2 regions of the Mesorhizobium sp. URHB0026 genome follow, and region 1 is predicted to be linked to the other one. Evidence: predicted binding sites of a transcription regulator. Region 1 holds the regulator's gene; the other holds the start of a gene.
The links. Region 1 encodes PhoB, which activates phosphate uptake and scavenging genes when phosphate is short. Its sites were predicted from a motif close to TGTCATNNANCTGTCAT; they were not measured.
Positions count from the first base shown of each region.

Region 2: a site for PhoB is predicted at 1,537-1,553, ahead of ACVWWD_RS24845 (esterase-like activity of phytase family protein). Genes of this name have one in related genera too.

Region 1 is NZ_JBSSCN010000001.1:1,026,633-1,030,042, reverse strand. It holds gene pstA (phosphate ABC transporter permease PstA) at 1-16, shown strand, start outside; gene pstB (phosphate ABC transporter ATP-binding protein PstB) at 13-816, shown strand; gene phoU (phosphate signaling complex protein PhoU) at 842-1,549, shown strand; gene phoB (phosphate regulon transcriptional regulator PhoB) at 1,569-2,258, shown strand; gene ACVWWD_RS05155 (ROK family protein) at 2,261-3,410, opposite strand, start outside.
Region 2 is NZ_JBSSCN010000001.1:5,038,311-5,041,720, reverse strand. It holds gene ACVWWD_RS24845 (esterase-like activity of phytase family protein) at 1-1,425, opposite strand, end outside; gene ACVWWD_RS24840 (glycine cleavage T C-terminal barrel domain-containing protein) at 1,707-1,928, shown strand; gene ACVWWD_RS24835 (trimethylamine methyltransferase family protein) at 1,942-3,410, shown strand, end outside.

The DNA of each region.
Region 1 (3,410 bases):
CAGAGAGGACAAATGAGCCAGATGTTGTCTCCAGACATGACGATTGCCGCCGAGGCAGCCGCCAAGGCGAAGATCGAGGTCAAGAACCTCAATTTCTACTACGGCCAGTCGAAGGCGCTGAAGGACATCACCTTGTCGCTGCCCGAGCGCAGCGTGACTGCCTTCATCGGACCGTCGGGTTGCGGAAAGTCGACGCTGCTGCGCGTCTTCAACCGCATCTACGAGCTCTACCCCAAGCAGACCGCCGAGGGTCAGGTGCTGCTCGACGGCCAGAACGTTCTCGACCGCTCGCAGGACCTCAACCTGTTGCGCACCAAGATCGGCATGGTGTTCCAGAAGCCGACGCCGTTCCCGATGTCGATCTATGAGAACATCGCCTTCGGCGTCCGGCTCTATGAGAAGATCGGCAAGGCCGAAATGGACGGCCGTGTCGAGCAGGCGTTGAAACGCGCCGCGCTCTGGAACGAGGTCAAGGACAAGCTCAATGCCAGCGGCCTCAGCCTGTCCGGCGGCCAGCAGCAGCGGCTTTGCATCGCCCGCACGGTGGCGGTGAAGCCGGAGGTCATCCTGCTCGATGAGCCGGCGTCGGCGCTCGACCCATTGTCGACCGCGAAGATCGAGGAATTGATCGACGAGTTGCAAGCCGACTACACAATCGTCATCGTCACCCACAACATGCAGCAGGCCGCGCGCGTCTCGAAGCAGACGGCTTTCATGTATCTGGGCGAGCTGGTCGAATTCGACAAGACCGAGAAGATCTTCACGTCGCCTCGCGAGAAGCGCACGCAGGACTATATCACCGGCCGCTTCGGCTGATCTCACGCATACGAGGACCAGGATCATGGCCGAACACACAGTCGCAGCCTTCGACGAGGATCTCGGACAGATCAGCAGGCTGATCAGCGACATGGGCGATCTCGCCGGCATCATGGTCGGCGGCGCCACCAAGGCGCTGCTGAATTCCGACAACGCGCTGGCACAGCGCGTCGTCTCCGACGACGCCATTATGGACGCGCGCCAGCGCGAACTCGATGATCGCGCCATCACCCTGATCGCCAAGCGCCAGCCGATGGCCGACGATCTGCGTCATGTGGTCGGCTCGATCCGCATGGCGGGCGATCTCGAACGCATCGGCGACCTTGCCAAGAACATCGCCAAGCGCGTCGGCTCCGTCGGCCTCACCGCCACGCCGCGCGACCTGTCGCATTCCATAGACTCCATGGCGCAGCTGGTGCTGATCCAGGTGCAGGGCGTGGTCGAGGAATATGCGGCCGGCGATGCCGCCGCCCTCGCCAAGCTCAGGAATGACGACGAACGCATCGATGTCAAATACACTTCGGTCTTCCGCGAACTCCTGACCTACATGATGGAGGATCCCCGCAACATCACGGCTTGCACGCATCTTTTGTTCTGCGCCAAGAATCTCGAACGCATCGGCGACCATGTGACCAACATTGCCGAGAATGCGTATTATGTGCTGACCGGCACGCAACTGCCCGCCAACCGTCCGAAGCAGGACGAGACGGCGATGTCGGTGCCGGCGGCTTGACGGCAGGGATGATCAATCGATGATCGCGCCACGCATCATGGTGGTGGAGGACGAGGAGCCGCTGGGCGTGCTCCTCCGCTACAATCTGGAGTCCGAGGGTTACCAGGTCGAGGTGGTGACACGCGGCGACGAAGCCGAGATCCGCCTCCAGGAAAACGTGCCCGACCTCCTGGTGCTCGACTGGATGGTGCCGGCGGTTTCCGGCATCGAACTCTGTCGGCGCCTGCGTATGCGGCCCGAGACGGAGCGGTTGCCGATCATCATGCTGACGGCGCGCGGCGAGGAGAGCGACCGCGTGCGCGGCCTCTCGACCGGCGCCGACGACTATCTGGTCAAGCCGTTCTCGACGCCGGAATTCATGGCCCGGGTCAAGGCACTGCTGCGCCGCGCCAAGCCGGAAGTGTTGTCCAGCGTGCTCAAGGTCGGCGACATCGTGCTCGACCGCGAATCGCACCGGGTCTATCGCAAGAAGAGCGAGATCCGGCTCGGACCGACCGAGTTCCGCCTGCTCGAGTTCATGATGCGCCATCCCGGCCGCGTATTCTCGCGCAGCCAGTTGCTCGACAATGTCTGGGGCGAGACGATCTACATCGACGAGCGCACCGTGGATGTGCATGTCGGCCGCCTGCGCAAGGCGGTAAACAATGGCCGCATGCCCGATGTGATACGCACCATCCGTGGCGCAGGCTACGCGATCCGCGAGGATTGAGATCAGGCCACGTTCTTGCCGGATCTCACCTGCACGCCCGGCGCGAAGATCTCCTGGTCGACGAAGGTGAGCGCGCGCATGGCGCAGCCCTCGCGGATCAGCGGCAATTCGTTCGGCTCTGTATCGAAGGAAATCGACGTCGAATGCTGGCCGCCGGCGGTCTGGGCGATGGCCTCGCGCAAGGCCGGCTCGATCAGATCGAAGGCGGCGGCGCTGACGCCGACCATCGCAACGGGCGCCGGATCGATCAGCGCGAACAGGCTGCCAAGCCCATAGCCCAGCGCCTCCCCGGCCTTGCGATAGGCCTCGCGTTCCGGTCCGTCTCTTTCGCGCGCCGTGGCCGCCAATGCACGCATGTCGGCGTCGCTGACGTCGACCGGTTTGGCGTCCTCACCCATCTGTCCTGCATTGCGCCAGATGGCATAGTTGCCGGCATAGGCCTCGACGCAGCCGCGCCGCCCGCAGCGGCAGAGCGCGCCGCCCGGGCGATGGATCATGTGGCCGAACTCGCCGCCCGAGGAATGGGTGCCTGTGAACAGCTCGCCCTTCAGCACCAGGCCCATGCCGATGCCGTGCGAGAGCAGGATGGCGATGAAGTCGTCGCGGTAGCGCTCGGGGTCGCGCCAGCGCAGCGCCACCGCCATCATGTTGCAGTCGTTCTCCATGGTGGCGGGGATGCCGAATTCGGCTTCGAGTATATCGGCGAAGGCAATGTCCGTCTGGGGCGTGATCGGCGACCACAGCATGGCGCGCGCCTCGGTGTCGGTGATGCCCTGGATCGCCAGCGCGATGCGGGCGATGCTGGCGACGTCGAGGTCGGGATCCTCGAGGCGGCGCCGGACGATGGCCACGCATTCGCCGATCAGCGCCTCGCGCGACATGGTCAGCGTGTCCAGCCGGCGCTGCTCCTCCGATATCACCTGGCCGGCGTAGTCGATGACGGCGACGGAGAGGAAATTCAGCGACAGCACCACGGTCATGACCGCCGCGGCCTCGGGGTTGAGGCCAAGGCCAACCTGCGGCCGGCCGCGTTTCAGTGAGCCGGCCTCGTTCGGCTTGCCTTCGCTCAGGATACCTTCGCCGATCAGGTCGGCTGATATCGCCGATATAGTCGAGTGGCTGAGGGCGGTGGTGGCGGCGATCTCGGTGCGC
Region 2 (3,410 bases), 4.0 Mb from region 1:
CATGGTGTCGACATCGGCGCCGTCATCGGCCTTGTAGGCGGCGCCGACCTGGAAGCCGTCCTGGGCGAGGAAGTCATTGTCGTTGCCGACGAACAGGAAATAGTCGTCGGGCAGCTTCGGATCGAGAACGCTGGCCAACGACATCGCTTCCCACTTCTCCGAAAGCTCATTGTGGTCCTTCGCGCCGCCATTGTGCAGGCCGAAGTGGCCAAGCGCGGTGGCGTCGTTGATGTCGATGAACGGCGTCAGCTTGGCCGGCGTCACCGAGGGATCAAGCACGCCCTTGGGTGCGACCGGCTTGTCGGCCGCGTCGAAGGCGGCGCCCGCGATGTCCGTCGCGCCGGAGACGTCGACGATGTTGATCTGGCGGTAGAGCGAAGCGTCACCCTTCTTCAGGCCCTGGCCGTTGCCGCTGTCGCGCGCCAGCATCAGGAAGGATGTGTCCGAAAGCGCCACGATCTCGCTCTGCGCGGCGATTTTGGTCTTGCCCTTGGCATCCTGGAACACCGGCAGCGGCACGACATATTCATGCGCGAGCTTCAGATGGGCGAGGTCGGAAGCATCGTAGACCAGCGCCCGCGTGTTCTGCCGTGTCGAGGGTGAATCGCCGCCGTCCTGCCTCGGCGCCGACTGCAGCACGGCGATCAGGAACTTGCCGTCCGGCGTTATCGCCATGCCTTCGAGGCCCTGGTTGTTCTGGCGCCCGGTTTCGGGATCCTTCGGATCAGGGTCGGCGGCGCCCGGGCCGGGGTTGTCGGAGGAGGAGTTCGGCGCTCCCTTGCGCATCGGCACGAGGGCCGCGGGCGGCTGGGTCGCCGACATCAGGCGGCCTTGCGCGGAGAACCTGTAGATGTTGGGCCCGTACTCGTCGGAGATGAACATCGAGCCGTCCGGCAGCCGCACGATGGCTTCATTGTCGAGCGCGAGCTTGCCATTGGTGGCGACGGGCAGCATCGGCATGTCGCCGGCCGCGGCGCGTACGTCCGACAGCGGATCGAGGCCGGTGGCATCGGCGCCCTTGTCGTCGGTCAGAAGCATGCTGTCGGCAAGCGTCGCCTTGACGCCCGTCTGCTCCTGGCCGGCCGCGGAAGCAGCGCCCGGCGCGGCAGGCGTGAATTCGATGGCGATGGTGTTGAGGCGCGGCCGGTAGTCGGTGGTGCCGGCGACATTGTAGCCACGGTCGGGCAGGAGCCAGAGCGATCCCTTGTAGATGCCGGCATCATGCGTCCAGCCCGAAATGTCGATCGCCATGCCCGAGCCCGAGCCGAAGGTCTCGCCGAACTTGTCGCGCTGGTCGGCTGGGATGCGGCCGACGCCGACGAGGCCCTTGTTGATATAGGCCACGCCATCGGCAAGCGCCGGGGTGAGGGCGGTGAACAAGGCCAGCGCCACGCCAAGCGAGGCGGATCGGTGCAGGGGTTTCATGGACAATCCTCTTTATGACGAAGCACGCCGGAGCGGCCGAAGGAAAATCAAAAGAGGTGCCGCATCGATGATGCCGCGCGTGCCTCCCCGAAAGCGATCTAAGGCGTCAACATGATGCTTGCGTGACAGTGCGCGATACGGGTCCGCCGGTATCTCCATGTGCGGATAAAAAAAGCTGGAGAGCGGGATTAGTGACCTCCCATGGAGCGTGTCTGGCGTATTAGACACTTATGTCTAGTACGAATATGGTGCCGGCTTCGACCGGACCGGGAGGGGAAGCCTTGAAGCCGCGCTATCGCGCAGTGGTCATCGGGGGTGGCGTTGTCGGCGCCTCGGGCGGATTTGCCTACACGATCGGCAAGAGCGTCGCGCTGGCGTTGGTGGACGACGGTTTCGCCGGGGAGGGGATGGCGCTTTGCGTGCACATTGTCGGCGTCGAACGGACGGCGCGGGTCATCGCGGCCTCGATCTACGATCCCCGACGCAGGGCGGTGCGGCAATGAGGAGGAGTTTCTGATGGTCGATGACGCTGCACGGGATACGAGGCGGGAACGCCGGCGCGGGCGCATGGGCGAGGCAGGCAGCGAATCAAGTCGCAAGCCCAATTACCGGTCGCTGAAGAATCCATTCCTGCCGCAGCCGATCTTTTCCGACGACCAGGTAGCGTCGATCCACGACACGGCGCTGCGCGTGCTGGAGGAACTGGGCATCAAGGTGCTGCTGCCCGAGGCGCGCGAGGTGTTCGCCCGCGCCGGCGCCCTGGTCGACCCCGACACTGACATGGTGCGCATCGGCCGCGACATGGTGGCGGCAGCATTAGCCTCCTCGGCGCCGCGATCGATCCACGCTTATGCCGGCGCGCGCGCTCGCGACCTGTCGCTTGAACTGGGCTCGATGACGTTCCTGGCTGGCTCCGGCGCGCCCAATGTCACCGATCTCGAGCGCGGCAGGCGGCCCGGAACGCTGGTCGCCTTCGAGGAGTTGATCAAGCTGGTGCAGCATTTCGACGTCTTGCACATGCTGGGGCCGTGCATCGAACCGCAGGACATCGACAATCGTTTCCGCCACTATGCAGTCAACCGGGCGCAGCTGACCCTGTCGGACAAATTCCCGTTCGTTTTCGCGCGCGGCACGCCGCAGGTCGATGACAGTTTCGAGATGATCAGGCTGGCCCGGGGGCTGTCCGAGGACGAGTTCCGCTCGGGCGCGCATTGCTACACCGTCATCAACACCAACTCGCCGCGCCAGCTCGACATTCCGATGGCGCAAGGCATCATCGATTTCGCCAAGGCGGGCCAGGTCCTGATCATCACGCCGTTCTGCCTAGCGGGCGCGATGGCGCCGATCACCGTGGCCGGCGCGCTGACCTTGCAGCATGCCGAAGCGCTGGCCGGGCTGACGCTGGCGCAGATCGTGCGGCCGGGCGCGCCGGTGGTCTACGGTTCCTTCTCCTCCAATGTCGACATGAAATCGGGCGCACCGGCCTTCGGCACGCCGGAGCACGTGAAGGCGACATTGGGTGCGGGCCAGCTGGCGCGCTTCACCGGTCTGCCCTGGCGCTCGGGCGGCGGCAGCGCGGCCAACGTTTCGGATGCGCAGGCCGCGCACGAGACGCAGTTCGCGCTGTGGGGCTCGGTGCTGGCGGGCGCCACCGTCTGCATCCACGCGGCCGGCTGGCTGGAAGGGGGCTTGAGCGTTTCCCTGGAAAAGCTGGTCACCGACATCGAGGCGCTGCAGACGGTCGCGGAACTTTGTGCGGCGACCCCTGGCGACGACGACGCGATTGGCTTCGAGGCGATCGCCGAAGTGCAGCCGGGAGGCCACTTCTTCTCGGCCGGCCACACCATGGCGCGCTACCGCACCGCCTTCTACGAGCCGCTGGTGGCCGACTGGTCGAATTTCGGCAACTGGACGCAAAGCGGGTCGAAGACCGCGACCGAACGCGCCACCGGCATCTGGAAGCGCACCCTTGCCGATTTCACGCC